4 regions of the Kocuria sediminis genome follow, and region 4 is predicted to be linked to each of the others. Evidence: riboswitches for the same ligand, from Rfam matches in the RefSeq annotation. Region 4 holds a riboswitch; each other region holds the start of a gene.
The links. A riboswitch is a leader RNA that binds a small molecule or an ion and turns the genes downstream of it on or off. The one in region 4 is predicted to bind S-adenosylmethionine.
Positions count from the first base shown of each region.

Region 1: linked by a shared signal. The riboswitch ahead of GMA12_RS14670 (O-acetylhomoserine aminocarboxypropyltransferase/cysteine synthase family protein) and the one ahead of GMA12_RS09190 (methylenetetrahydrofolate reductase) in region 4 are both predicted to bind S-adenosylmethionine.
Region 2: linked by a shared signal. The riboswitch ahead of GMA12_RS11030 (bifunctional o-acetylhomoserine/o-acetylserine sulfhydrylase) and the one ahead of GMA12_RS09190 (methylenetetrahydrofolate reductase) in region 4 are both predicted to bind S-adenosylmethionine.
Region 3: linked by a shared signal. The riboswitch ahead of GMA12_RS15750 (ABC transporter ATP-binding protein) and the one ahead of GMA12_RS09190 (methylenetetrahydrofolate reductase) in region 4 are both predicted to bind S-adenosylmethionine.

Region 1 is NZ_WOGU01000013.1:20,089-25,735, reverse strand. It holds gene GMA12_RS14680 (thiamine pyrophosphate-dependent enzyme) at 1-1,173, opposite strand, end outside; gene GMA12_RS14685 (alpha-ketoacid dehydrogenase subunit beta) at 1-1, opposite strand, end outside; gene GMA12_RS14675 (Lrp/AsnC family transcriptional regulator) at 1,414-1,866, shown strand; SAM riboswitch class IV at 2,016-2,148, shown strand; gene GMA12_RS14670 (O-acetylhomoserine aminocarboxypropyltransferase/cysteine synthase family protein) at 2,164-3,492, shown strand; gene GMA12_RS14665 (cystathionine gamma-synthase) at 3,501-4,691, shown strand; gene GMA12_RS14660 (sulfurtransferase) at 4,715-5,572, shown strand; gene GMA12_RS14655 (SDR family oxidoreductase) at 5,602-5,647, opposite strand, start outside.
Region 2 is NZ_WOGU01000008.1:119,390-125,036, forward strand. It holds gene GMA12_RS11010 (glycine--tRNA ligase) at 1-58, opposite strand, end outside; gene GMA12_RS11015 (RNA-binding S4 domain-containing protein) at 294-536, shown strand; gene GMA12_RS11020 (alpha/beta hydrolase) at 547-1,221, opposite strand; gene metX (homoserine O-acetyltransferase MetX) at 1,293-2,471, opposite strand; gene GMA12_RS11030 (bifunctional o-acetylhomoserine/o-acetylserine sulfhydrylase) at 2,468-3,859, opposite strand; SAM riboswitch class IV at 3,938-4,053, opposite strand; gene GMA12_RS11035 (VOC family protein) at 4,195-4,833, shown strand; gene GMA12_RS11040 (CPBP family intramembrane glutamic endopeptidase) at 4,871-5,647, opposite strand, start outside.
Region 3 is NZ_WOGU01000015.1:55,180-60,826, forward strand. It holds gene GMA12_RS15735 (LLM class flavin-dependent oxidoreductase) at 1-100, opposite strand, end outside; SAM riboswitch class IV at 177-291, opposite strand; gene GMA12_RS15740 (CoA-binding protein) at 397-861, opposite strand; gene GMA12_RS15745 (maleylpyruvate isomerase N-terminal domain-containing protein) at 994-1,674, opposite strand; SAM riboswitch class I at 1,779-1,882, shown strand; gene GMA12_RS15750 (ABC transporter ATP-binding protein) at 1,888-2,727, shown strand; gene GMA12_RS15755 (aliphatic sulfonate ABC transporter substrate-binding protein) at 2,815-3,867, shown strand; gene GMA12_RS15760 (ABC transporter permease) at 3,864-4,718, shown strand; gene GMA12_RS15765 (AMP-binding protein) at 4,786-5,647, shown strand, end outside.
Region 4 is NZ_WOGU01000006.1:206,040-211,686, reverse strand. It holds gene GMA12_RS09200 (hypothetical protein) at 1-116, opposite strand, end outside; gene GMA12_RS09195 (glycosyltransferase family 2 protein) at 104-1,096, opposite strand; SAM riboswitch class I at 1,317-1,419, shown strand; gene GMA12_RS09190 (methylenetetrahydrofolate reductase) at 1,488-2,411, shown strand; gene metE (5-methyltetrahydropteroyltriglutamate--homocysteine S-methyltransferase) at 2,521-4,938, shown strand; gene GMA12_RS09180 (ANTAR domain-containing protein) at 5,149-5,647, opposite strand, start outside.

The DNA.
Region 1 (5,647 bases), on a different contig from region 4:
CTGTGCGATCTCCTCTCGGGCGAGCTCGGCGGCGAGGAACTGCTCCTGCTCGGCGAGCTGCGGGGTCTGCTCGGTGTAGACGTGGCGGAAGAGCTCGCGCGGGTCGACCTCCACGTCGGCGTTCATGCCGTCGCGCAGGGCCGCGGCGACGTCCTCGGCGGCCGCGGCGATGCGCTGCTCGGCCGCGTCGTCGAGCAGCCCCTCCCCGGCCAGGTAGGCGCGCATGCGGGTCACGGGGTCCTTGGCGATCCACTCCTGCACCTCGGCGTCGTCGCGGTAGCGGGTCGCGTCGTCGGCGTTGGTGTGGGCCTGCATGCGATAGGTGTGGGCCTCCACGAGGAGGGGCTCGGACTCCGAGCGCGCCAGGTCCACGGCGCGGCCCAGCGTGGCGAGCAGGGAAACCAGGTCGTTGCCGTCCACCCGCTCCCCGGCCATGCCGTAGCCGACCGCCTTGTGGGCGAGGCTCGGGGCGGCCGACTGCTGGGACAGGGGCACGGAGATCGCGTAGCCGTTGTTCTGCACGAAGAACACGACCGGCAGCTTGAACACGGCGGCGAAGTTCAGGGCCTCGTGGAAGTCGCCCTCGCTCGTGGCGCCGTCGCCGCACATGGCCAGGACCACGGTGTCCTCACCGCGCAGCTTCGCGGCGTGGGCCACGCCCACCGCGTGCAGCAGCTGGGTGGTCAGCGGGGTCGACTGGATGCCGACGTGGTGCTCGTGGGGGTCGTAGCCGCCGTGCCACTCGCCGCGGAAGATCGACATCACGTCCATGGGCCGCACGCCCCTGGTCATCACGGCCACGGTGTCCCGGTAGGTGGGGAACAGCCAGTCGCCCTCCCGCAGGCACAGGGCCGCGGCCACCTGGCAGGCCTCCTGCCCGTGGCTGGAGGGATAGACGGCCATCCGGCCCTGGCGCACCAGCGCGGAGTTCTGGTCGTTGACCCGGCGGCCGACCACCAGCTTCTCGTAGGCGCCCAGCAGCACGTCCCCGGCGGGCAGCGGGTACTCGTGGCCGGGCTCGGTGCCCTGCTCCTCGGCCGGCAGCAGGCGGCCGGCGGGGTCCACCATCCGGATCTCGCCGCGGGCCGGGAGCATGTACTGCTCCGGTGTGATGCCGAAGGTCTGGGAGGCCCGGAGGATCGGGTCCTCGGGGGTCTCGACGGTCTGGCTCATGGTGTCCCCTCGGTCGGTCCCCGGTCCGGGCGCGGACGCGGGGAGGCGGGAAGGCCGCTGAAGTTCTGTCCGCCCAGTATGAGAAGGATGAGCGGTTCGTATCCAGGCGCGCGGGAAAGTCCAGAATCCTGCGGGCGGCGGTGCCGTCTCCGTGGACGAAATGTTTTACTGTGGCGTGGGACACACGCATTCGTCCGACACCGCTTCCCGCCCTCCCACCCCACCCCGAAGGAGCCCGCCGTGCCCTCGACCCCCGTCCCGCTGGACGAGACCGACCGGAAGATCCTCGCCGAGCTCTCCCGGGACGCCCGGCAGTCGGTGACCGCGATCGCGGCGGCCGTGCACGTCTCCCGCGCCCACGCCTACGCCCGCATCAACCGGCTGCGCGACGAGGGGGTGATCCTGCGCTTCAGCACCGTGATCGACCCGGTGCGCGCCGGGCTGCAGGCCTCGGCCTACGTGACGCTGAAGCTCCAGCAGAACACCTGGCGGGAGCTGTGCGGGCAGCTGCAGGCCATCCCGGCCGTGCACCACATCGCCCTGGTGGGCGGGAACTTCGACGTCATGCTGCTGGTGCGCGCCGTGGACACGGTGCACCTGCGGCAGGTGATCTTCGAGCACATCCAGCAGCTGCCCGGCGTGGTGGACACCCAGACGTTCCTGATCTTCGAGGACATCGACACCCGGGCGTAACCCGCCGCGGCACCGGGTGCGCGGGACGCCACCGGGGGTGATCGCAAGGGCGTCACAGGATGCGTCGCGAGCGGCGTCACGATCCGTCACGGACGTCATCTTCGGTCGTGGAGCGGCGCCGGCCCGCCCCGCGCATACTGTGGTCCCAGCTTCACGAGACGCGACTGCCAAGCTCCGACTGGGTCGCGCACCAACCCCATGCTCACCGGGTGGTTCGGATGAGGAAGCGGCCTGCATCCCCGTTGCCGCGCAGCGGGTGACCGGTGCGGGTAAGAGCAAGTGCACAGGAGCCGCGCCATGTCCCTCCCCGTGACCGACCTGGACCTCTCGACCCGGCAGATCCACGCCGGCGCCGACCACGACCCCGGGCAGCGCACCCTCACGGTGCCGATCTACCAGAGCGCCGCCTTCGAGTTCCCGGACTACGAGGCCGCCCGGCAGATGTTCGCCCAGACCCGGGCGGGCTTCACCTACACCCGCACCGGCAACCCGACGGTCGCCGTGCTCGAGCAGCGGATCAGCGACCTCGAGGGTGGGGTGGGCGCCGTGGCCACCGGCTCCGGGCAGTCCGCGGTGGCCGTGGCGCTGCTGGCCCTGCTCGGGCAGGGGGAGGACAGGCACCTGGTCGCCTCCGAGAAGCTCTACGGCGGGACCGTGGACCTGCTCACCGACTCGCTGGCTGACCACGGCGTCGAGGTCGACTTCGTGGACCCCACCGTCCCCGGCGCCTGGGCCGCGGCCGTGCGCCCCGACACCCGCGCCTTCCTGCTCGAGTCCATCGGCAACCCGCTGGCCACGCTGCCGGACCTGCCCGGGATCGCCGACGTCGCCCGGGCGGCCCGGGTGCCCGTCGTCGTCGACAACACCCTCGCCTCCCCGGCGCTGTACCGGCCGCTGGAGAAGGGCGCGGACGTCGTGGTGCACTCGGCCACCAAGTTCCTCGGCGGCCACGGCAACGCCCTCGCCGGGGCGGTCGTGGACGGCGGGACGTTCGACTGGTCCGCGCAGCCGGCGCGGTGGCCGCAGTTCACCCGCGCCCGCGCCCGCTGGGGCGGGCAGAGCCTGCTCGACAAGTGCGCCGGGGCCAGCCCCTACCTGCACCTGGTTCGGGCCAAGTACGTGCACGACCTCGGCACCACGCTCTCCCCGTTCAACGCCAGCCAGATCCTGCAGGGCACCGAGACCCTCGACCTGCGGGTGGCCCGGCACACGGCCTCGGCACTGGCCGTGGCCGAGTTCCTCGCCGATCACCCCGCCGTCGCGCGCGTGCACCACCCCGGGCTGCCGGGGGACCCCGGGGCCGGGATCGCGGCCCGGGACTTCCCCCGCGGCACCGGCTCCGTGTTCTCCTTCGACCTCGCCGCCCCGGACGCCGCCGTGGGGCCCTTCATCGACGGGCTGCGGCTGTTCAAGCTGGTCGCCAACATCGGCGACACCCGCAGCCTCGTGGCCCACCCGGCCGCGATGACCCACTGCCGGCTCACGCCCGAGCAGCGCCGGGCGGGCGGGATCGCCGAGACCACCATCCGGCTCTCGATCGGCCTCGAGGCCCCGCAGGACCTCGTGGCCGACCTCGGCCAGGCCCTCGACGCCGTGCCCGAGACCGTTCCGACCCTCCGGAAGTGAGCCCCACCATGACTCGGACCGTCACCACCCGCCGACGCGGCTTCACCACCACCGCCGTCCACGCCGGCCAGCAGCCCGACCCGCTGACCGGGGCCGTCATCCCGCCGGTCTACCAGACCTCCACCTTCGCCCAGGACGGGATCAACGTCCTGCGCGCCGGCCACGAGTACAGCCGCGGCTCGAACCCCACGCGCAACGGCTTCGAGGAGCAGCTCGCGGCCCTGGAGCACGGCGATCGCGCGTTCGCCTTCGCCTCCGGGATCGCCGCCGAGGACGCGCTGCTGCGGGCGGTGCTGCGCCCGGGCGAGCACGTGGTGCTCGGCGCCGACGGCTACGGCGGCACCAACCGGCTGATCACCCGGGTGCTCGCCCCGTGGGGGATCGGCCACACGCCCGTGGAGATCACCGACCTCGACGCCGTCCGCGCCGCGGTCCGCCCCGGGGACACCGCGGTCCTGTGGCTGGAGACGCCCTCCAACCCGCTGCTCGGCATCGCCGACGTCGCGGCCTGGGCGGAGCTGGCCCGGGAGGCGGGGGCGCTGCTCGTGGTGGACAACACCTTCGCGTCCCCGTACCTGCAGAACCCGCTGCTGCTCGGCGCCCACGCCGTGGTGCACTCCACCACCAAGTACATCGGCGGGCACTCCGACGTCCTCGGCGGGGCCGTGGTCGTCGGAGCCGCCGCCTGGCGCGGCGCGCCGCTCGCGGAGACGGTCGGCTTCCAGCAGTTCGCCGCCGGCGCCGTGGCCGGGCCCCAGGACTCCTACCTGGCCGCCCGCGGGCTCAAGACCCTGAGCCTGCGCATGGAGCGCCACCAGGAGAACGCCCAGCGGATCGCCGAGTGGCTGCTGGAGCGCCCGGAGGTGTCCCGGGTGCTCTACCCCGGGCTGCCCGAGCACCCCGGCCACGCGCTCGCCGCGACGCAGATGCGCGGGTCCGGCGGCATGGTCTCCTTCCGCCTCGCCGGGGGAGAGGCTGCGGCCCGCGCGGTGGCCGAGGGCACGCGGCTGTACTCGCTGTCCGTGAGCCTGGGCGGGGTCGAGTCCCTGATCTGCTATCCGTCGGAGATGACGCACGCCTCGGTCCGGGGCACCCCGCTGGCGGTGCCCACCGACCTCGTGCGGCTGTCGGTGGGGATCGAGGACGTCGAGGACCAGCTGGAGGACCTCGAACGGGCGCTCACGGGCGCGGCCTCGTAGCCCGAGGCGCTACCCTGGCCCGCATGAGCACCGGCACCCCGCACTCCGAGACGTTCCTCGAGCTGCCCGGGCCCGTGGTGGGCACCGGGTGGCTGGCCGGCCACCTCGGCGACCCCCGGCTCGTGCTGGTGGACGCGAGCTCCACGCTCAACCGCACCGAGGAGGCGATCCCGGGCGCCCTGCTCCTGGACCTGGACGGGCCGTTCGCCGACCCGTCCGCGGAGCTGCCGCACACGATGCCCCCGGCCGGCCGGCTGACCGCGGCGGCCCGTGCGCTGGGGATCTCCCGGACCAGCACCGTGGTGGCCTACGACGGCAAGGGGATCTTCGCCTCCGCCCGGGTGTGGTGGATGCTGCGGGCGGCGGGCTTCGACCGGGCGGCGGTGCTCGACGGCGGGCTGCCGGCCTGGGCCGCCGAAGGACGGCCCGTGGGCACGCACGCGGATCCGCCCGCCGAGCCCGGCGACGTCGAGCTCGTGCCGCAGGAGGGGTTCTTCGTGGGCGCCGACGACGTCGCCGACGCCCTCGGGGAGCCCGGGGCGGTCGTCCTCGACGCCCGCTCCGCCGGCCGGTTCGCGGGCACGGAGCCCGAACCGCGGCCCGGCCTGCGCCCCGGCCACATGCCCGGGGCGGTCAGCCTGCCGTACACGGAGCTGCAGGGCCCGGACGGGCGGCTGCTGCCGCTGCCCGAGCTGCGGGCGCGGATCGCGGCGGCGGCCCCCGAGGGGCGGCGCGTGGTCACCAGCTGCGGCTCGGGGCTGACCGCGTGCGTGCTGGCCCTGGGCGCCCACCTCACGGGCCGCACGGAGGTCGCCGTCTACGACGGCTCCTGGGCCGAGTGGGGCCGCCCGGGCCCGCGGCCGGTGGCCGGCCCCGGCTGAGCCGGGCCCCGGTCAGCCGCGGGCCCCGGTCAGCCGCGGGCCCCGGCGTCCCGCGCGGCGGCGGCCCCCTCGATG
Region 2 (5,647 bases), on a different contig from region 4:
CGAAACCGCGGCGCTTGGCCAGCGAGATGACGTTGTCCAACGTGGACTTGGGGGCCATGGGGTTCACTCCAGGTTCTCGCCCGACCGCCGGCTGCGGACGCGCGTGGTGGGTTGCGTGGCCCGGCGCGTCGGCGCCGGGGATGCGGCCGTCGTCGGCCGTCACGGGTCGGGGACGCCGCGGGCGGCGTCCCCGACCCAGGGTAGCCAATCGCCGAGGCCGTCGCCGACCGGCGGAACCGGGCCCGGCAGCACCGCGCGGCCCGCCGGGCGCCAGGACCTGGGACACTGGGGGCATGACGAGCTCCCCGACGCCCCGGCACACCGACGATCTGCCCATCCGCGACGACATGATCCGGCTCGGCCAGGCGCTGAAGCTGGCCAACCTCGCCGAGGACGGCGCCCAGGCCCGCTCCCTCGTGGAGGAGGGGCGGGTGAGCGTCAACGGCGAGGTCGAGACGCGGCGCGGCCGGCAGCTGCACCCGGGCGACGTGGTCTCGACCGGGGACGCCGCCGTCCGGATCACCGCCGGCGGCTGAGCGGTCGGGGTCAGCCCCCCAGGACGACGTGCGTGAGGTACTCCCGCACGTGGCGCAGCTCCTGCGGGCTGATCCCGTGGCCCACCCCGGTGTAGTGCACCTTCATGACGTCGGCGTGCTCGAGCATCCACTCCGCCGTGCTGTCGACGAGCTGCTGCGGGATGACAGGGTCCTGCGGGTCGCGGCCCCAGAACATCGGCAGGGGGCGCTCGCGCAGCCTCTCGTCGGCGAACGTGGGGTGCTCGCCCGGCACCACGAACCCGGACAGGCCCACCACCGCCGCGATCTCCCCGGGCAGGGTGCGCGCCAGCGAGGTGGCCATCGCCATGCCCTGCGAGAAGCCCAGCAGCGTGATGCTGGAGTGCTCCGCGGCGCGCTCGCGCAGCCAGGCGGCCACCGGCGCCACCGCCTCGGCGACGCGCTCCGTGGAGAAGCTGAGGTCGGCCGCGAGCGGGAACCACTGGAAGCCCAGCTGCACGGGCTGGGGCGCGCGCAGGGAGGCCACGCTGAACTCGCCCGGCAGCTCCGGGACGAGGCCCATCAGGTCGTGCTCGTGCGAGCCGTAGCCGTGCAGCAGCACGAGCAGCGGAGTGCCGGGGCGGGCGTCGGCGTCGGTGCTCCACACGGCGTGCGGGGCGGCGGGCGCGGTCGGGGCGGTTCCGGTCGGGGCGGGGGCGTCGGTCATGGCACCAGTGTGCCACCCGCGGCGCCGCCCGCCCGGGCCCCGACGCACGGCCCGGGTCCCCGGGCCGTGCGTCAGGGCCGGGCCAGCACGGTCTCCACGAGCAGCTTGCCCACCTGCGGCGCCTCGATGAGGAACCCGTCGTGCCCGGACGGGGACGTGAGGGTGTGCCGCCGGACGTCCCCGGGCAGGGCGGCGGCCAGGACGTCGGACTCGCGCGGCAGGTACAGGCGGTCGGAGTCGACCGCGGCCACGAGCCACTCGCACGAGGTCACCGACAGGGCCTCCTCGAGCGTGCCGCGGCCGCGGCAGACGTCGTGGGACATGAGCGTCTCGTTGACGGCGAGGTAGCTGTTCGCGTCGAAGCGGCCCGCGAGCTTGGAGGCCTGGTGGTCGAGGTAGCTCTCGATCTGGTAGCGCCCGCGCTCCCCGGGACGGGTGCCGATCACCTGCTCCTCGGCCTGCGGGGTGCGCCCGAACCGGTGGTGCAGCTCGTCGGCGGAGCGGTAGGTGATGTGGGCGATCCGCCGGGCCAGGCCCAGCCCGGTCAACGGGAAGGGCCCGTCGTAGTAGTCCCCGCCCCGGAAGTCCGGGTCCTGGCGGATCGCGAGGTTCTGCGCCTGCCCCCAGGCCAGCTGCTCGGCGCTGGACTGGGCGCACGCGGCGACCACCGCGCAGGCCCGGACCCGCTCGGGGTAGGTCACGGCCCACTCCAGGGCACGCGCCCCGCCCATGGACCCCCCGACGACCAGGCGCCACGCGTCGATGCCCAGGGCGTCGGCCAGGGCGGCCTCCGCGTGCACGGAGTCGCGCACGGTGACCAGGGGGAAGCGGGAGCCCCAGGGCCGGCGCTCGGGGTCCACCTCGGCCGGGGCCGGGGTGGACGGCCCGGTGGAGCCGTAGCAGCCGCCCACGATGTTGGCGCACACCACGAAGTAGCGGTCCGTGTCGATGGCGGCGCCGGGGCCGACCAGCCCGTCCCACCAGCCGCCGCTCTCGGCGGCGCGCCGCTGCGCCTCCGGGGCCCCGGGCCGGGCCCGCCCGGCGGCCACGTGGGTGTCCCCGGTCAGGGCGTGCTCCACGAGCACGGCGTTGGAGCCGTCCGGGGCGAGCACGCCCCAGGTCTCGTAGGCGATCCGGACCTCCGGCAGCCGGAAGCCGGACTCCAGCTCCAGCGTGCCGATCTCGGCGTGCCGCGGCACGCCGTCCTCGCGCACGTCCGCGCCGGCACCGCGCAGCACCGTCACGCTCACCCCTGCCCTCCGGCCACGGCCGCGGCCGCGGCGAAGCCCTGCTCCAGGTCCGCCAGGATGTCCTTGACGTTCTCCAGCCCCACGGACAGGCGCACGAAGCCGGGCTCCACGCCCGCCGCGAGCTGTTCCTCGGGCAGCAGCTGGCTGTGGGTGGTGGACGCGGGATGGATCACCAGGGAGCGGACGTCGCCGATGTTCGCCACGTTGGAGTGCAGCGTCAGGGCGTCCACGAACGCCGCCCCGGCCGCCCGGCCGCCCTCGAGGACGAACCCGAGGACCGACCCGGCGCCGCGGGGCGCGTACTTGCGCGCCCGGTCGTGCCAGGGCGAGGACTCCAGCCCCGCCCAGCTCACCGAGCGCACGTCCTCGCGCGCCTCCAGCCAGCGGGCCACCTCCCCGGCGTTGGCCACGTGGCGCTCCATGCGCAGCGACAGCGTCTCGATGCCCTGCTCGATGAGGAACGCGTTGAACGGGGAGATCGCCGAGCCGAGGTCGCGCAGCAGCTGCACCCGGGCCTTGAGGATGTAGGAGAGGTTGACCCCGAACGCGCCCTCCGCGCCGAGGGCCTGGGCGTAGACCAGCCCGCCGTAGGACTCGTCGGGCTGGTTGAAGCCGGGGAAGCGCTCCGGGTACCGGCCGAAGTCGAACGCGCCGGAGTCCACGATCACACCGCCGAGCGCGGTGCCGTGCCCGCCGAGGAACTTCGTGGCCGAGTGCACCACGATGTCCGCGCCCCAGCGGAACGGCTGGACGAGGTAGGGGGTCGCCACCGTGTTGTCCACGATGAGCGGGACCTCGTGCTCGTGGGCGATCCCGGAGACCGTCTCGATGTCGAGGACGTCGTTGCGCGGGTTCGGGATGGTCTCGGCGAAGAACGCCTTGGTGTTCGGCCGCACCGCCCGCCGCCACGCCTCCGGGTCGTCCGGGTCGGTCACGAAGGTGGTCTCGATGCCCAGCTTGGGCAGCGTGAACTTGAAGAGGTTGTACGTCCCGCCGTACAGGCTCGGGCTGGCCACCACGTGGTCCCCCGCCCCGGCGAGGTTGAGCACCGCGAAGGTCGTGGCCGACTGCCCGGCGCTGAGCATCAGGGCCCCCACCCCGCCCTCCAGGGCGCTGATGCGGTTCTCCACGACCTCCGTGGTCGGGTTGCCGATGCGGGTGTAGATGGGCCCCAGCTCCGCGAGCGCGAAGCGGTCCGCGGCGGCCTGGGCGTCGGGGAAGACGAAGGACGTGCTCTGGTGGATGGGCAGGGCGCGGGAGCCGGTGACCGGATCGGGGCGCTGGCCGGCGTGGATCTGCTGGGTCTCGAACGACCAGCCGGCCGGGTGCTCCGGGGTGGGCAGCGCGGTCGCGGGGCGGTCGGTCGTGGAAGCAGTGGACTCGGACATGCCGGGAGACTCCTTGCGGGTGTCAGGGGTCCGGTGTCCGACCGTGGTGGTGCTGCCGTGCGACGGCCGGGCACCGAGGACCCGCGCTTGCTCGCTCGCCGGTCGCGAGGAGCCCGGTCTTCACCCAGGGCACCCCACCGCGGTGGAGGGTTGCCGGCCAGCTAGCTGGGGCTTGGACGCTGGCGCTCATGACCTGGACGACATTCTCCGGATTCGGGCGACACGGCGTCAAGCCGGGGCGCGGCGAGCGTCCCGCGCACGGGCCGGACGGGCCGGGGACCGCCCCGGCGGGGGCCGATTTGGAGACGAAAGTCACACGGTGCCACGATGAGCCCATGAGAGTCGACCACGTGTCCTACGCCTGCCGCCCGGAGGGCCTCGCCGCCACCACCGAGCGCATTGCCGACCAGCTCGGGATCGAGCCGGTCAAGGGCGGGGTGCACCCCCGTTTCGGCACCCGCAACATGATCCTCCCCCTCACCAACCACCAGTACGTCGAGGTCGTCGAGGTCCTCGAGCACCCCGCGGCGGAGAAGGCCCCGTTCGGCCGGGCCGTGCGCGCCCGCTCGGAGGCCGGCGGCGGCTGGCTGGGCTGGGTCGTCGAGGTCGAGGACCTCGCGCCCTTCGAGCAGCGCCTGGGCCGCCACGCGGTGCCCGGCCACCGGGTGTTCCCGGACGGCCGGTGCCTGGAGTGGCGCCAGATCGGCGTCAAGGGCCTGATCGCCGACCCCCAGCTGCCGTTCATGGTGCACTTCGACTCGGCCCCGGAGATGCACCCGTCCCAGGCCCGGATCACCGACGTGGGGCTCGCGGGGATGTGCATCGCCGGGGCGCCCGAGCGGGTGGCCGAGTGGCTGGGCGCGCCCGTGGAGACCGCCCTCGAGGACCTGGAGGTGGAGTGGCGCTACCCGGAGGGCACGCCCGGTCTGCTCTCGGTGTCCTTCAGCACCCCCGACGGGCTCGTCACCATCTGAGCCGCCGGCCGGGGCGGGCTCCCACGCCGGGCCCGCCTCAGCCGAGCAGCCGGCCGACGCCCAGGAAGCCCACGGCGTCCAGCAGGAAGTGCGCGACGACGAGGGGCATCACCCGCCCGGTGCGCCGGTAGAGCTCGGCGAAGACCAGGCCCATCACCACGTTGCCGAGGAACGGCCCGATGCCCTGGTACAGGTGGTAGCTGCCGCGGAACAGCGCCGTGACCGCCAGCACCACCGGCCAGCGCCAGCCGATGCGGGTGAGCCGGTCGGTGAGGAACGCGACCACCACCACCTCCTCGACCAGGGCGTGGCGCAGCGCGGAGAGCAGCAGCACCGGCACCGTCCACCAGTGCTCGGCCAGCCCGGACGTCGTCACCTGCGCGGTGAGCCCCAGGGCGCGCCCGGCCGCGTAGAGGGCCAGGGTGCCCAGGCCCATGACGAGGAACAGGACGGTGCCCAGCCCGAGGTCCGGGACCGGCATCCGGGCGTCGAGCCCGATCCGCCGCCGCACCGTGCCGAGTGCGCCCGCGGATCCGGCGAGCAGGTACAGGGCCAGCAGCACCGGGACCAGGTCCAGGCCGATGCCCGTGAGCTGGCGCAGCAGGTCGAGCAGCGGCTGCGGGCTCAGCGGCGGGTTCATCGTCGCCTGCGCCTCCGAGAGCGGGCCGCGGGCGAGCTGCTCGGCCAGGGAGAGCACCGCGTAGAGCGCCGAGGCGCCCAGGGAGACCCCCAGCACCAGGACCACCTGCATCCACAGGTCGGCGCGGGTGGAGCCGAAGGCCGGCGGTCGCGGGGCGAGGTGCGCGGGGGTGCT
Region 3 (5,647 bases), on a different contig from region 4:
TGTACTCGTCGGCGCGGGAGCGCGGGTGCTTCCACAGGCCCGGGGCCTGGTGCCCCACGCAGGTCATGTCGAAGGCGTTCAGGGCGATGCGCTTGCTCACAGGGACCTCCCAGGTCGATCATCGACCCGCGCCCGTGCGTCGTGAAGACCTGCTCGCGGGTCCGACGCACTCGTGGGCGCCGTACTTGCCACGGGGCGAGTGCGCCGCGGCCCGATGTTCATCTGGGGCACCCCGCTACGGGAGAGGGTTGCCGCCCGACCAGCCAGAGCTTCGCGTCGGGACTCGTCATCGTCGTCGCGGACCAGCTTAGCGGCTCCCCCCGCACACGGGGCAACCCCTCGTCCACCCGGTGCACGGGAGGATCACGGAAACTCGCGGAAGGACCGCGGGAGGAGTCAGGCCGGCGGGGCGAGCGGCGGCGAGCGCCGCGGGTCCAGCGTCCAGCCGCGCCGCAGCCGCGCCCCGAGCTCGATCAGCGGGCACGTGTCCATCACCACGTCGAGTCCCGCGGCAGCGGCGCGGTCCGCCGCCGCGTGGTCCACGACGCCCAGCTGCAGCCACACGGCGCTGGCGCCGGCGGCGATGGCCTGGTCCACGACGGCCCCGACGCGGCGGGAGTTGACGAAGCAGTCCACCACGTCGATCCGCCCCGGGACCTCGGCGAGCGTGCGGAAGCCGGGCTCACCGTGCACCACCTCGCCCTTCGGGTTGACCGGGACGATCGTCATGCCGAGGTCGTCCCGGATGCGCTTGGCGACCGAGTGCGCGGGCCGGGCCGTGTTCCCGGTCAGCCCCACCACGGCCCACCGTCCGGACTGTGTCATCAGGCGGTCGATCACGGCTGGGTCGTTGCGGCTCATGCCCCCACCCTGGCACGAACCCGCCGCCCACGTCCCGCACGCATCCCCACCATGTCCCGAGGTTGCACGTCCCGGCCACCGCGCACGGGTCGCCGACACGTGCGATCCCGGCGGGAGGGCAGGAGGGATGGGTCAGGAGAAGAGCGGGAACAGGTCGGCTTCGGGGCCCAGGTGCGCGCGGTCCTGGGCGGGCAGGGCCGCGCGGCCGGTGCCCACCCGGGCGAAGTGCTCGTCGCTCCAGTGCTCGGGCGGCTCCCGCTCCCACAGGTCGATGAGGACCCGGCGGACCTCGGCGAGCCCGTCCACCGCCGGCCCCGGGCAGCCCTCCAGGTGCTCGATGAGGTCCAGGTGGTGCACCGTGGCCTCCACGGCCAGGGTGCTCAGGAGGTCGTCGACCCGGAGCACGTGGCCCTGGGTGCGGACCGTCCCGCCGGGCCGGCAGCGCTCCGCCGCGTGCACCAGCGCCCGCGCCGACTCCCGGTAGTGCCCCCGCAGCTCCTCCCAGTCCGGGTACAGGCTCGCCGCCGCCCGGGTGCGGCGCCGGTCCTCGGCCGCGGCCGCGGGGTCCACCCCCCGGTCCGCCCAGTAGGTCGCGGCGTCCCGATCCGGGCGGGCCGTGGTGGGCGTGTGCAGGGCGACCAGACCGCGCACCGCATCCGCGGCGCAGTGGTGGGCGAGGTCCCGCACCGACCACCCGCGGCAGCCGGTGGGAGCCCAGGAGTCGTCGTCCCCGAGCCCGTCCAGGACCGCCGCGAACGCCGTGCAGGCGTCGCGGACCAGGTCCGCCCGGGTCGGGGTGTTCCGGCTCGTCATGGGTCCATGGTGCGGCACGAGGGCGCGGCGTGCCACCGTTTTCGACCATGACGGCCCGCGGAGCGATTTGCCAGGCGGCCCGCGGAGCACGTTCAATGGGGCGGTAACCATCCGGAGCGGCTGAGAGACCTGGCTCGTCGACGTCGCAGCAACCGGCACGGATCCGTCCGATCCCCGTGCGAGGTGCTAATGCCAGGACCGATGGAGTTGATCATGGGCACGTCTCTGCTGGGCTCTGCACCGTCCACCACTGCCGCACCGGCCACCGCGAAGCGCGCCTGCTCGGTGGCCTTCGAGCACGTCGGCAAGGCCTTCCCGTCCGGCGGGTACGACCACCACGTCCTGCACGACGTCGACGTCACGGCCCGGCCCGGGGAGGTCCTGGCGATCCTGGGGCCCTCGGGCTGCGGCAAGTCCACGCTGCTGCGGGCCGCCGCCGGCCTCGACACCGCCTCGGCCGGCCGGGTGCTCATCGACGGCACCCCGGTCTCCGGGATCGACCCGCGCTGCGCCGTCGCCTTCCAGGAGCCGCGGCTGCTGCCGTGGCGCTCCGTGCGCGAGAACGTCCGCCTGGGGCTGCCCTCCGGGCTGGGCCGGGCCGAGGCCGACGCCGTGATCGACGACCTGCTGCACCTGGTCGGGCTGACCGCCCACGCCCACCACCGTCCCCGGGCGATCTCGGGCGGCATGGCCCAGCGCGCGTCGCTGGCCCGGGCGCTGGCCCGCAACCCCGGCGTGCTGCTGCTCGACGAGCCCTTCGGCGCCCTCGACGCCCTGACCCGGCTGCGGATGCAGGACCTCCTGCTCACCGTCCACGCCGCGCAGCCGACCACCGTCCTGCTGGTGACCCACGACGTCGACGAGGCCCTGCAGCTGGCCGACCGGATCGTGGTCCTGGGCCGCACCGGCCCGACCGCCCCCGCCTCGATCAGCACGGTGCTCTCCGTGCCCGGCGACCGTCCCCGCGACCGGGCCTCCGAGGTCCTCGCCGAGCTGCGGGTGCAGCTGCTCGGCCACCTGGGCGTCGACGCCCACCACCCCGCGACCCGCTGATCCCGCCCCGCTCCCCCCGGGCGCGGCGCGGCCCTGCGCCGCGCCGGGTCCGCCCGGCACGCCCACCCCACCACGAAAGGCCCCACCATGCCGCTGTCCCCGCGCCCCGCCCGCACGGTCCCCGCCCTCGCCGCCGTCCTGACCCTGTCCCTGACCGGGTGCATGGCCGGGGAGGGCTCGGGTGAGGGCTCCGGCGAGGCACAGGCGGCCGAGAAGGTCACGGTCGACTGGGCCACCTACAACCCGCTCTCCGTGGTGATCAAGGAGAAGGGCTGGCTCGAGGCCGCCTTCGCCGAGGAGGGCACCGAGGTGGAGTGGGTGCAGTCCGCGGGCTCGAACAAGGCGAACGAGGCGCTGCGCGCCGAGGCGGTCGACATCGGCTCCACCGCCGGCTCCGCGGCGCTGCTGGCCCGCAGCAACGGCACCCCGATCAAGGTGATCGACCTGTACTCGCAACCGGAGTGGTCCGCGCTCGTCACCACCCCGGGCAGCGGGGTGGGGTCGGTGGCCGACCTCGAGGGCCGCACCGTGGCCGCCACCAAGGGCACCGACCCCTACTTCTTCCTGCTCCAGGCCCTCGAGGAGGGCGGGGTGGACCCGGCCGACGTCACGATCCAGAACCTGCAGCACGCCGACGGCCGCTCGGCGCTGGAGAACGGCCAGGTGGACGCCTGGTCCGGGCTGGACCCGATCATGGCCGCCGCGGAGCAGAACGGCGCCGAGCTGTTCTACCGCAACGTGGACTTCAACACCTACGGCTTCCTCAACGCGCACGAGACCTTCCTCGAGGAGCAGCCCGAGGCGGCGCAGACCGTGGTGGACGTCTACGCCTACGCCCGGGACTGGGCACTGGCCCACCCCGAGGAGACCGCCCAGCTGCTCGCCGACGCGGCCGGGATCGAGCTGTCCGTGGCCGAGCAGGTGCTCGAACGGACCCGCCTGGACATCGACCACGTGCCCGGCGAGCAGCAGCTGGCCGTGCTCGAGAAGGTCGGCCCGATCTTCGTGGACTCCGGTGACGTGTCCGGCCAGGAGGAGATCGACGAGGCCCTGGCCGGCCTCGTGGAGAGCTCCTACGCCGAGGGCGCCGACGCCGCCCGCGTGGCCGAGGCCGCCGAGGGCGCGGAGGCCGGGCTGTGACGGCGCCGCTGAGCCCGTCCGGGGACGCCGTCCGCACCGACGACGCCGTCGGCGCCGACGACCCGGGCGCGGCGCCCGCCCCCGTCGCGCAGCCCCGCCGCCGTCCCCTGCTGCGCGCGGGACTCGGCCTGCTCCTGCCCGCGGCGCTGCTGGTGCTGTGGCACGTGCTGTCCACCGCCGGGGCCTTCAGCGCCGTCCAGCTGCCCGCCCCGCTGGCGGTCCTGACCGCCGGCGCCGACCTGCTGTCCCGGGGCGAGCTGTGGACGCACGTGGGCATCTCCACCCAGCGCGTGCTCATCGGCTTCCTGGTCGGCGCCGGGCTGGGCCTGGCGGCGGGCTCCTTCATCGGGCTCTCCCGCTGGGGCTCCGCGCTCGTGGGCCCCACGATCGGGGCCTTCCGCGCGGTACCCTCGCTGGCGTGGGTGCCGCTGCTGCTGCTGTGGATCGGCCTCGGCGAGGACTCCAAGGTGACGCTGGTGGCGATCGGGGCGTTCTTCCCCGTCTACACCACCGTCTCGGCCGCCCTGCAGCACGTGGACCGCAACCTGCTCGAGGCGGCCCGGGCCTTCGGCGTGCACGGGTTGCGGCTGCTCACCACGGTGCAGCTGCCGGCGGTCATGCCCTCGGTCATCTCGGGGCTGCGCCTGGCGCTGGCCCAGGCGTGGCTGTTCCTGGTGGCCGCGGAGCTGCTGGGCGCGTCCATGGGGCTGGGCTTCCTCCTCACCGACTCGCAGAACAACGGCCGCACCGACCGCCTGCTGCTGGCCATCGTCCTGCTGGCCGTGCTCGGCAAGCTCTCCGACGCGCTGCTGGGCGTGTTCGAGAAGTGGGCCGTGAAGAAATGGGCCTGACATCCCCGTCTGGCACAGTGGGCACACACCGGGCACGCCCGTGCCGCCAGGAAAGGACCGCAGCACCGTGAACGCCAGCTGGAGCGACCCGCTCTCCCCCACCCCGAACCCGGCCCTGGTCTCCGACGCCGCGCGCGTCGCCTTCTGGGAGGGCCAGGCCTCCCGGCTCGACTGGTCCGAGCCGTGGACCACGGCGCACCGCTTCGAGGGCCCGCGGCGGATCGGGCAGGACGCGGACGGCAACCCCACCTGGTCGGTCCCGGAGCTGGCGTGGTTCGAGGGCGGGACGCTCAACGTGGCGCACAACTGCGTGGACCGCCACGTCGAGGCGGGCCGCGGCGCCCACGTGGCCCTGTACTTCGAGGGCGAGCCCGGCGACCGGCTGGTCTACACCTACGCGGACCTGCAGCGCGAGGTGTCCCGGGCGGCCAACGCCCTGCTCGCCCTGGGCGTGGAGCAGGGCGACCGGGTGGTGGTCTACCTGCCGGTGATCCCGGAGACCGTCATCATCACGCTGGCCTGCGCCCGGATCGGCGCCGTGCACTCGCTGGTCTTCGGCGGGTTCTCCGCCGAGGCCCTGCGGTTCCGCGTCGAGGACACCGGCGCGAAGGTGCTCGTGACCACGGACGGGCAGCACCGGCGCGGGGCCGTGGTGCCCGTCAAGGCCGTCGCCGACGAGGCGTGCGGCGGGGACAACGCGATCGAGCACGTCGTCGTGGTGCGCCGCACCTCCCGCCCGGGCCGCAGCGACCTGCCGCGCGGGACCCGGGGGACGCACTCCAAGGAGGAGGACGCGGTCCCGTGGACGCGCGGGCGCGACGTGTGGTGGCACGAGCTGGTGGCCGAGCAGTCCGACGTGCACGAGGCCGAGGCCTTCGACGCGGAGAGCCCGCTGTTCATCATCTACACCTCCGGCACCACCGGCCGCC
Region 4 (5,647 bases):
ACCACCAGCAGCCCGAACAGGGCGAACTGCAGGACCACCAGCATGCCCAGGCCCTGGAGCCAGGGGCGCAGCGGGGCCAGGCGGCCGCCGGTGCCGGCCGCGGTCACCGGGCCCACCGGCGCTCCTGCGCGGCGGGCGGAACGGGACGGTCCGCCCCGGCCCCGCCGCTCCACGGCGGGGCCGGCTGGCGCAGGTAGAACAGCCGGGAGGTCTCCCGACGGATCCTCGCCTGCCCGTGCAGCAGGACCCCCATCAGCAGGAACACCCCGGCCAGGACCACGAGGGAGGCGGCCAGGAACGCCGTCGGGAAGCGGGGCACGAGCCCGGTGCCCGCGAACTCCACCACCACGGGCAGGCCCAGGACCAGACCGAGCAGGAACAGCGCGCACGAGACGGCGCCGGTGACCAGGAAGGGCCGTTCCTGGAAGAGCAGCTGGGCGAAGATGCCCAGGATCCGGAAGCCGTCGTGGTAGGTCCGCAGCTTGCTCTCGCTGCCCTCGGCCCGGTCGCGGAAGCCCACCTCCACCTCGGTCTGCGGCACCCGGGCGTTGACCGCGTGGACGGTCAGCTCGGTCTCGATCTCGAACTCGCGGGACAGCGCCGGGAAGGACTTCACGAAGCGCCGCGAGAAGACCCGGTACCCGCTGAGCATGTCGGTGACCTGGCGGCGGAAGGCGAAGGTGACGAGGGTGTTGAAGAACCGGTTGCCGGACTCGTGGCCGGCCCGGTAGGCGGTGCCGCTGACCTGGCGGCGCACCCCCAGCACCTGGTCGTAGGGACCCGCCAGCAGGGTCTCGATCATCCGCGGCGCGTCGGCCACGTCGTAGGTGTCGTCGCCGTCGATGAGCAGGTAGACGTCGGCGTCGAGATCCGCGAACGCCCGCCGCACCACGTTGCCCTTGCCCTTCTCCTCCTCGTGCCGCACGTGCGCGCCGGCCCGCCGGGCGGCCTCGGCGGTGCCGTCGGTCGAGCAGTTGTCGTAGACGTGGACCTCGATGCCGGGGACCGTGGCGTGCAGGTCGGTGACGACCTTCGCGATCGCGGCCTCCTCGTTGTGGCACGGCACGACCGCCACGATGCGGGGCGAACTGGGCATGACGTCTCGTTCCTGGGGTCCGGGCGGCGGGGGCACACTCATTATGGCCGTGGGCGGGCGCCGCGCGAACCGGTGCGCGGCGCTGACGCCGCGTGGGTCGCGCGACGCCCGGTGTCGATGTTGCGCCGCGTGACGCGCCCGCCGTCACAGTCGGCGCACCGGCGTCTTCTGCGCCGCCGGGCTTGGCACCCGCCCGGGGCACCCGCTGGAATGGGTCCTGCATCTATCCAGAGCGGCCGAGAGACCTGGCTCGTCGACGCCGCAGCAACCATCCGCAGCCCCACCGGGCCGCGGAACGGTGCTCCCGCCAGGACCGATGGAGCTGTCGCAGCCTCCCGGGTCCACCCCGGGACGGCCGGCGCCCTCCCTCGGGGTGACCCCAGGAGGTTCTGTGAGACGACCACCCGACCGGACGGCGCCACCGCCGTCGCTGTCCTACGAGCTCTATCCACCGCGCTGCGCGGCGAGCGCCGAGACGCTGCTGCGGACCATCGAGGAGCTCGAGCCCACCCGCCCCGACCACGTCGCTGTCACGTACAGCGGGGACGCCCCGCGGCGGGCCGGATCGCTGGCGCTGCTGGACCACCTCCTGGCCCGCACCGGCCTGCGGCCCCTGGCGCACCTCACGTGCGTGGGCAGCACGCGGGCCGAGCTGGAGGAGACCGTCACGTCCCTGCTCCACCGCGGCGTCCGGGGCGTCCTGGCCCTGCGCGGGGACCTGGAGCCGGACGCGGAGCCCGGCGAGCTGGCCCACGCCGGGGACCTGGTGGAGCTCGTGCGCGAGGTCGAGCAGCGCCACACCGCGTCCCTCGCCGGCGGCCGGCTCGCCGTGGGCGTGGCCGCCTACCCGACCCGGCACCCCGAGTCCCCGTCCTTCCGGCACGACATCGAGGTGCTGCTGGCCAAGCAGCGTGCCGGGGCGGACTTCGCGATCACGCAGGTCTACTTCCGCCCGCAGCGCTACGAGCGCCTCGTTGCCTCCGCCCGGGCCGCCGGGGTGACGATCCCGATCGTGCCGGGGATCATGCCCGTCACGGAGCCGCGGCGGCTGGCCACGCTGTGCCGGCTCGCCGGGCTCCGGCCCCACCCGGGCCTGGCCGCGGCCCTGGAGGAGGCCGCCGGCCCCGCCGAGCGGCACCGGGCGGGCGTGGCCTTCGCGACCCGCCTGGCCCGCGCGGCCCTCGACGCCGGGGCGCCCGGGCTGCACCTCTACACCTTCAACGAGCACCGGGCCGCCCTGGACCTGCTGGAGCGTGTGGACCTGCCGCGCGTGCCCCACCAGCCGGCGGCCCTGCCGGACCTGCTGCCCGCCTGAGCAGCGAGGGAGGCCGGCCCCGTCCGCGCCTCGTGGCCCGGGCCTCTTCCCGGGCCCTTCCCCTGACCTTCGCCCGTACCTTTTCCCAGATCTGCCGAGGAGCACACCCATGAGCACGACCACCCCTGCCGTCCCCTTCCCCGCCGCCACCATCACCGGGTACCCCCGGATCGGCCGGCGCCGCGAGCTGAAGCAGGCCCTCGAGGCCTACTGGGCCGGGCGCTCGACCCGCGAGGAGCTCGAGGCGGCCGCCGGCGAGCTGCAGCTGGCCACCTACCGCCGGCTGGTGGAGCTGGGCCTGGGCGCGCAGGACGCGTCCCTGCCCGCGGCCTTCCCCCTCTACGACCAGGTCCTCGACACCACCGTGGCCCTCGGGGCGGTCCCGTCCCGCTTCGCGGACCTGGCCGGGGCGGACGGGCGCCTGGACCTGGACGGCAGCTTCGTGCTGGCCCGCGGCGACGCCGGGCGGGCACCGCTGGAGCTGACCAAGTGGTTCGACACCAACTACCACTACCTGGTCCCCGAGATCGGCCCCGGGACCCCTTTCACCGCCTCCGCCGGCCGGCTCGTGGCCGACGTCCGCCGCGCCGCCGAGAACGGCTTCACCGTCCGTCCCGTCCTCGTGGGCCCCGTCTCCTTCCTCCTGCTGGCCAAGGCCGACGACGACGCCCCCGCCGGCTTCGACCCCCTGCAGCGGCTCGCCGACCTGCTCCCGGTGTACGCCCAGCTGCTCGGCGAGCTCGCCGCGGCCGGGGCGCCGTGGGTCCAGCTGGAGGAGCCGGCGCTCGTGGCCGACCAGGACGTGCCCGCCGCGCGGCTCGCCGCGGCCGTGCAGGAGGCCTATCCGGCGCTCACGGCCGTTCCCGGGCGGCCGCGGCTGCTCGTCACCACCTCCTACGGCTCCCCGGGCGCCCTGCTGCGCCCGCTGGCCCGCAGCGGGGTCGAGGCCGTGCACCTGGACCTGGTCAAGGGCGCGGCCCCCGCCCCCGCGGAGCTGGCGCTGTTCGCCGGCGAGGGCGCCCCCGTGCTCGTGGCCGGGGCGGTCGACGGGCGCAACGTGTGGCGGGCCGACCTGGCCGGCCGGCTCGGTGAGCTGGAGGACCTGGCCCGCGCCGGCGCCCGGGTCGCCGTGGCCAGCTCCACCTCCCTGTTCCACGTCCCGCACGACGTGGCCGAGGAGACCAGGCTGCACCCGCTGCTGCGCAGCTGGCTCGCCTTCGCCGACCAGAAGGTCGGCGAGATCGTCACCCTGGCCCGCGGTCTCGCCGCGGGGCGGGGGGCGGTCGCGGACCGGCTGGCGGAGGCCGCCGCGGCCCGCCGCTCCCGCGAGGACGCCCCGGGGGTCCGGGACGCGGCGGTGCGCGAGCGGGCCGCGTCCCTGACCTCGGCGGAGATCGGCCGCGCCCCCGCCGCGGTGCGCCGCGCCGCCCAGGAGGGCCGGTCCTTCACGGCCTCCGGTCCCCTGCCCCCGCTGCCCACCACCACCATCGGCTCCTTCCCGCAGACCGCCGAGGTCCGCGCCGCCCGCGCCCGGCACCGCGCCGGGGCGCTTCCGGACGCCGAGTACGAGGGGTTCCTGCGCGAGGAGATCGAGCGGGTGGTGCGCCTGCAGGAGGAGCTCGGGCTCGACGTGCTCGTGCACGGCGAGCCGGAGCGCAACGACATGGTCCAGTACTTCGCCGAGCACCTGGACGGCTTCGCGACCACCGTGCACGGCTGGGTGCAGTCCTACGGCTCCCGCTGCACCCGCCCGTCGATCCTGTGGGGTGACGTCAGCCGGGAGGGCCCGGGGCTGCGCGGCGAGGCGTTCACCGTTCCGTGGATCGGCCACGCCCAGTCCCTCACCGACCGTCCCGTCAAGGGCATGCTGACCGGCCCGGTCACGATCCTCGCGTGGTCCTTCGTGCGCGACGACCAGCCGCTGGAGCAGACGGCACGGCAGGTGGCGCTGGCGCTGCGCGACGAGGTCGCGGACCTGGAGGCCGCCGGGATCGGGATCATCCAGGTCGACGAGCCGGCCCTGCGGGAGCTGCTGCCGCTGCGCCGTGCCGACCAGCAGGCCTACCTCGGCTGGTCGGTGGACGCGTTCCGCCTGGCCACCTCGGGCGTGCGGGACGAGACCCAGATCCACACCCACCTGTGCTACTCCGAGTTCGGCGAGGTCGTCGGGGCGATCGACGGCCTGGACGCCGACGTCACCAGCATCGAGGCGGCCCGCTCCCGGATGGAGGTGCTCACGGACCTGGAGGCCGCCGGCTTCTCCCGCGGCATCGGCCCCGGCGTGTGGGACATCCACTCCCCGCGGGTGCCCGGACAGGAGGAGATCGAGCAGCTGCTCGAGCGGGCACTGGAGCACGTGCCGGCGCGGACCCTGTGGGTCAACCCGGACTGCGGGCTGAAGACCCGCGGCTACGAGGAGACGAAGGCCTCCCTGGAGCACCTCGTGGCGGCGGCCCGGACCGCCCGGGAGCGGGTGGCGCAGCCGGCGGGGCCGGCGCTGATCGTCCAGCACGGCTCGCGCCCCTGACCACGGCGGAACCGGGCGCCCGGCGCGGGCGACCACGGAGATCCCGTGGTCGCCCGCGCCGGGCGCGGTCGGCGGGCGCGGCCGCGGCCGCGGGAACGCTGCGGCGGGCGCTTCACGGAGGAGGACGCGCGCCGCTGCCGGCGCGGCCCGGCGAGCGCCGGCGGCGCTCCGGGGCGGCGCCGGGCACGGTCCTCCGCCGCCGCTGCCGGCTCAGTCCGCCCGGGCCCCCGGTGCGGGACGGCCGGGCCGGCGCGGGAGCGAGAGCTCCCCGGTGTCCACGACCTCGGTGGCGATGTCCGCCATCTTCCGGTTGCTGTCCTGGCTGGCCAGGCGCAGCAGCTCGTGCGCCTGCTGGCGGGTGAGCCTGTGCTGGGCCATCAGCACCCCGATGGCGGTGCCGATCTCCCGGTTGGACTGCAGCGCCAGCTCCAGGTTCTCGGCCCGCTCCTGGGTGAGCGCCGTCGAGACCGCCCACGCGGCGTGGGTGGCCAGCATCGTGCCGGCCCACTCGGTCTGCGCGTCGAAGGCGTCGGGGACGTCGGAGTACAGGTTCAGCGCGGCGACCAGGTCCGGGTCCGCGACCAGGGTCAGCCGGTAGGCCAGCGCGCTGCGCATTCCGAGCTCCCGGGCGACCTGCGCCCCGTACTCCGGCCAGCGGGCGTCGTGGGCCAGGTCCCCGGAGCGGTGCACGCTGTCCTCGAGCGCCGCG